Regions from separate parts of the Pectinatus sottacetonis genome, predicted to be linked through region 2. Evidence: riboswitches for the same ligand, from Rfam matches in the RefSeq annotation. Region 2 holds a riboswitch; the other holds the start of a gene.

Region 1 (3,191 bases), 1.4 Mb from region 2:
AGTCCATCGCAAAGCTCTATTGTTGCTTTAATGTTAGCTTCATCTGCTTCAAAAGGAATAATTACAGGCACCCCTCCTGCATCCTCTACGGAACGAACATAATCCGAATTTACATAAGCACGGGGATAGCCGCGGAATACTCCACTATCATCAGCTAAAATACTACCGGAAATACCTATTATTGGTTTTCTCATATTCTGCCTCTTTTTCTATAATTTTTTCTGACGTCTTCAGCGTTATCAATCATTATTATAATGGTAATAATTTATAATGCTTATAGCTAAAGCTATTTCTAATTTATATTTATTATATAATATTTAATTTACAAAGAAAAGAAAAAATTATAGACATTTTATATTTTTACGGCAACACATCATATTAAAAACTATAACTTTTCATTGACAAGGTTATTTATTTTATTTATTATTGTTATGAAATAGTGTATTTGAAAGGATGATAAAATGATTTACTGTCCAAAATGTGGTGCGCCATTAAACGATGATGCTTGTTTTTGTACAAAATGTGGCGAAAAAATCACTAAAACGGAATTATCCAATGATCTTAAAGAAAATTCCTATAGTGATTCGTCTGATAGTTATATACCAGTACGTAATTCATCAGATAAAAATCTGACTTTGTTAGTTTATGTTCTTCATCTGCTGGGAGTTTTCTTCTTTATCACGCCTTTTGCTGCCATTATTATAAATTATATTAAAAGAGATGATATGTCAGGGACCTGGCTTGAAAGCCATTTTGCCTGGCAGATAAAGACCTTTTGGATTGGACTGCTTCTCGGAGTTGTTGGAGCTATTACCTCGTTTTTCATAATAGGTTTGTTCATTTTAATACTTGATGGTATTTGGCTATTATACAGAAACATCAAGGGTATATTATCCCTTAATGAAAACAAACCTATGGATTATACATTCTTTTAATCCACCTAAAATTTATTGCTTAACATATTTTGTAAAGGGACAAAAATAAATTTATGAGAATACTATTTTTTATTTCATCATTTGCAATAGGCGCTGTGTCGGCAACAGCCGCAGAACAATCAAACATATAATAAGCTCCGGCACGAGATAACTGGCATTAAAGACTATCGAATACCAATATGGTGACATTCCCGCCGGTGCATAACTGCCAAAAAATACAACCCCTGATATAAAATGACAGCTAAATCTTCCCAATATACCAACAAATGTTCCCAGATATATCCTGTCTTTAAAATAACCGGCCAAACCAATTGCCATATATGGCAGAGGATAATCGAATAATACCTGCACAGGGTGAAGAATAAACGGATCCTGGATAAGATTAATAAGTCCATATGTAAATCCCGCCAGATATCCCACAGCTGGTCCGTAACGAAAAGCAATAAATAAAAGCGGCACCATACCGCCCAGAGTAATACTGCCTCCCTGCGGCATATGATAAAGGCGGAATATATGCAGTATCACTGTCAATGCCACCATTAATGAAATATTTATAACCATCCGCGTATTAATTTTTATTTTCTTTATATAAATAAATGCCGCAATTAATAAAAATAATCCTATCAAGGCAAAAATACTTATCGGTGAAGCTAAAACAGACATTACATGCTTAGAAAAAATTGTTATCATTTTTTATCCCCATTTCAAGAAAAACACCGTCTTCCTATTATTTATAGGGAAAACGGTGTTTTTTATCGTTTCCCTTCGCTGGCATTATCCAGATCAGGTCAAAGGGTTATGAAAATCCATTTCATTCTCAGCCATAACGGCACCCCTAATATTAACAATTTTATTTTAGATAAATACATCCATGCTGTCAAGTACATATAATCATTAGCTGGCATAATTTCTTTTATAGCTGACAGATTTTTGCAATTTATTGTTTTGCTGCTGAATATATTACTATCCTGGTATTATTCTTCGTTTTTTATATAGAAAATTTATTTATTATCTCACTTAATTGCACAGCCATCTGAGCCAATGAATTAGCTGCTGTCTTTATTTCCTGCATGGAATTAGCCTGTGAGGCTCCCGAGGAAGCTATATGCTCAACACTGGTCATATTATCCTTAAGAAATACACTCAATTCCTGTATAGAAGAATTAACTTCGCAACTGTTAGCTTTTTGTTTCTTTGATATTGTCAATATTTTTTGCAGCTGCTTGTTTAATTCTTCGATGACATCATATATCTGCTTAAATACTGCCACTGTCTTCTGTACTGATTCCACTCCGGTTTGTACTGTATGACGGTTTTTTTCCATGGTATCAATAGCTTTTGTAGTATCAGCTTTTACTTCATTTACTATACTGGCTATTTCTTTAGCCGCTTCTTCCGACTGGGATGCCAGTTTAGAAACTTCCTCGGCAACTACCGAGAATCCCTTCCCATGTTCACCTGCCCGGGCTGCCTCAATAGCTGCGTTCAGTGCCAGCAAATTAGTTTGTCCAGCTATTCCAGTTATTGTATCGACAATTTGCCCTATCTGCTGTGATTTTTCTCCCAATACAGATATTACATCAGTAGTTTTATCCACATCTAATTTTATGTCAGTGATCTTACGTACTACATCATCTGATTGCTTAGAGCCATTATCAATAATAGTTTTACTATTTTGGACAGACTTCGCTATTGTATCAGCAAACTGGGCTGTCTTTTCTACATGCTCTACCATATTAGCAACCATATTTATAGAATGTTCTGACAGGGACATTTTTTCTTTGGTATTTTTTACTGTGTTTTTTACTGTATCCTGAATATTTTTAGTCAAGTCCCCTACTGAATCAATAGATGAGGAAAGTTCTTCGGATGCTGCAGAAACAGTTTCACTCGCTGTAGCTGTTTCTGTAATTACTTTTTTCAAACTTGAAGTCATGGTATTGAAATGACTGCCCAGCTCCTGAAGTTCCACGGCACCTTCCATCTCAATTTTCTGCCGCAGATCACCGGCAGCTATCTTCTGCGCAGCTGTCATTAATTTTTTCAATGGATTAATAATACCCGCCGCTACTTTAAAAGCAATAAAAACACTGATAAGGGCAAAAATCAATATCAGCATAAGTGTAATTCCTATATTATAAAAAAGGGTATGATAAAGATCGGACATTGGCTGATAGGTAATTACTCCCCAATTGTAGCCTTTTACCGGTATATAGGTGATTATACTTTTCTGTTTATTCGATGATACATCGGTTA
Region 2 (3,191 bases):
TGACCACCGTCATCGCCCTTGGTATGTCCGCCGACAGCAACCGTTACACCACCGGATATTTTAGTTATGCCTATTTTTACTAAATGATTACGCATGTCTGGTTTTTCCCGTGTTGATAAGGTTATTCCGGCACGTGGCATAAAGATTCTTAGCGCAGTTATATATTGAACAAGATCAATGTCATTAACTATTGATTTAGGAGCATAGCCGGCAGAGCAGGGCCTTATTCTGGGAGTAGATATGGCAATTTCGACTTCTTTATATTTATGTTGCAGATAATCAGCATGGACGCCAGTGAAAAAGGCTTCCTCCCGCCATTCATTAAGACCAAGCAATGCACCGACATTCACATTTCTCATCCCGGCTTTACAGGCTCGTTCAGGTGCGTCAAGCCGGTATTCATAATTTGCTTTGGGACCGCCTGGATGAAGTGTTTTGTAAATATCCTTATTATAACATTCCTGGAACATAGTCATTCCGTCGACACCCGCTTTTACAGCACGTATGTAATCTTCAAGGGAAAAGGAGTATACTTCAATGGAAACACTATCGAAATATTCACGCAAAACTTTAACAGCAGATAAAATATAATTAACAGGGCTGTATTTTTTTGATTCACCAGTGAGAACAAGAATGTTTTTTAAGCCTGTTTGTGATATGGCGGCGGCCTCTTTTTTTATTTCCTCCATATTTAGACAGCGACGGTTGATGTTATTATTATGGTTAAAACCGCAGTAAACACAAAGATTATCACAATAATCAGCTATATACATGGGAGTAAACAGTTGCATTGTATAGCCAAAGTTTTTTATTGTTTCCTCACGTGAACGTCGAGCCATTGCTTCCAAATGTTTTTGAGCAGCAGGTGCCAGTAAAGTTAGAAAATCCATACGAGTTAAATGCGGCGTATTCAAAACACGTAATACATCAGTAGATGTTATTCCCGCAAAAAAGCTTTTGAAATCAAGCTGAGTATATTTTTGTTTTTCTTCTAAAAAAGATGCGGTGGTCAATTATGCTTCCTCCTTATGTAAAAAACCGGTAAGTGGAGAGGAAGCACTGGCACTGATTGTTCCCAGTACGCGGCCTATTCCAGCCAGATAAGCTGTCCGTCCGGCATCGACAGCTTTAGAAAAGGCTTGAGCCATTTTCAAAGGATCTTTGGCAGTGGCTACTGCTGTATTGACAAGTACAGCTGCAGCACCCATTTCCATACATTCAGCAGCTTCTGAAGGTTTGCCTATACCAGCATCAACAACTACAGGCAGGTCAATTTCATCGATTAATATTTGAACCAATTCTTTTGTACGCAGGCCTCTGTTAGAACCAATAGGGGCAGCAAAAGGCATTACAGCAGCAACTCCAGTGTCGCAAAGGCGTTTTGCTGTCATTAAGTCAGGGCTGATATAGGGAAGTACAGTGAACCCTTCTTTTACAAGAGTTTCAGAAGCTTTTAAAGTTTCCATATTGTCAGGCAGTAAATATCTGTTATCGGATATTACTTCTATTTTTATCCAGCTGCCACAGCCCATAGCTTTAGATAAATGGGCAATACGTATAGCTTCATCGGCGGTGCGTGCACCTGATGTATTGGGCATAAGTATTACATCATCAGGAATATAATCGAGAATGTTTTCTTCATGGGAACCTTGATTGGCACGCCGCAATGCTACTGTTACTACAGATGCATTTGCGGCATGGATGACATCAGGCATATTTCGGTTGTTAGAAAATTTACCTGTACCAATAAAAAACCGGCTTTTTAAAATTTTACCATTAATTTGTAAATTGTCATTAGTATTACTTTTTATCATTTGGAACCGCCTCCTACAAAAGTGATTATTTCTATTGAGTCATTTTCGCTAAGAAAAATATCAGGCCAAGCATGTTTGTTTGTGATCTGCTCGTTGAGCTCTGCCACAGCATGGCCGGCAGTCATATTTTTCTGTTCCATTAGTTCTTGCAAAGTTGTTTTTGCAGGAACGACAGTTTTTTCCCCATTTACAATTACTTGCAAAACATCAACTCCTTAAAATAAAAAAACGTCTATCCTGATCAGGATAGACGTAAACTTCTATTACCAATACTTCCTACGCAGGCATTATCCCGATCAGGTCAAAGGTCAGGTGCTTACAGCCCTTTCTCAGCCTATAACATAGGCTCCCTTGTAAAAATATTTATTTTATATATGCTATTTTATGCCGATAAAGTAAATTTGTCAAATCATTAAAAAATAATATCATATTACCAATTGATTCCATTGCCGGAAATGATATTATCTTGGGGGGCGTTGGACAGCTGTAAGTTCATCATTACAGGCATATTGGCTTCGGCTGTTATCCACTTTTGCAGTTTTGCGGCATCCTTTGGCTGCATTGCTTCTTTTACGAAAACAATAACAAAAAATTTTTTAAATACTATATTGCCTTTATCGTCTGTAGAAGAAATAGAAGCACCTTCAATATTTTCTACTTGGGGAAATAGGATGCTGGCACTTTTGTTTAGAGAAGTAAGGAGCTTTTTATCATCATTGAGCCGAAGATAAGCGGGATAATAGGAAACACTGAGAGTTTTATATTTTTTTAGTTCAGCTTCTTTAGTTGAAAGCAGGTTATTGTTGTTTGATTCATTAAGCTTATTTTCAATAAGGCTCTGGACATCATCTTTGCTTATAGCGCGTGAATAATTGTTTTGAATGATTTTTAAGCGAAAATCGCGTAATTGGTTATATTTTTTTAACGATGTAGTTAAAGAGGCAATTTCATGTTCTTGTAAAGGTTGTCCTATTAAAATAATTTCCAGGAGTTTGTCATTTGGAAGCATTTTGTAAGATATTACCTGCGAGTTGTCAAAGATGAAATTATCTGCTATATATGTTTTCATTTCAGTAGTTTCCAAATTAAGTTTTACACTTTTATAGGCCATATATATACTGGGAATTATAGTTAAAATTCCTATTATTACCAGATATGTACGCTGACGGTTAAATATTCGCCGCGAAATATAAGCTTTGCTGGGAATACGTATCATTTTTAAAAAGATAAAACTAGCCAGGCAGATAAAAAAGCTATTGATGAAAAAAAGATATAATGCCCCCAGAAAAAATTTTGCTGAATGTATAGATAATCCATAACCGGCTGTGCATAATGGAGGCATGAGAGCTGTAGCAATGGCAACACCAGGAATCACGT

The links. Region 2 has a riboswitch for thiamine pyrophosphate ahead of thiS (sulfur carrier protein ThiS). Riboswitches for the same ligand answer to the same signal wherever they lie in the genome.
Region 1: it holds a riboswitch for thiamine pyrophosphate, as region 2 does, so the genes downstream of both, thiT (energy-coupled thiamine transporter ThiT) here and thiS (sulfur carrier protein ThiS) in region 2, are expected to answer to the same signal.

The regions. Positions count from the first base shown of each region.
Region 1 is NZ_WIQK01000001.1:222,504-225,694, forward strand. Features, by position in the region: gene I6760_RS00955 (gamma-glutamyl-gamma-aminobutyrate hydrolase family protein) at 1-194, opposite strand, end outside; gene I6760_RS00960 (DUF4870 family protein) at 462-935, shown strand; gene thiT (energy-coupled thiamine transporter ThiT) at 1,005-1,625, opposite strand; TPP riboswitch at 1,679-1,782, opposite strand; gene I6760_RS00970 (methyl-accepting chemotaxis protein) at 1,924-3,191, opposite strand, start outside.
Region 2 is NZ_WIQK01000001.1:1,642,413-1,645,603, forward strand. Features, by position in the region: gene thiH (2-iminoacetate synthase ThiH) at 1-1,013, opposite strand, end outside; gene I6760_RS07665 (thiazole synthase) at 1,014-1,814, opposite strand; gene thiS (sulfur carrier protein ThiS) at 1,811-2,017, opposite strand; TPP riboswitch at 2,071-2,177, opposite strand; gene I6760_RS07675 (DUF389 domain-containing protein) at 2,245-3,191, opposite strand, start outside.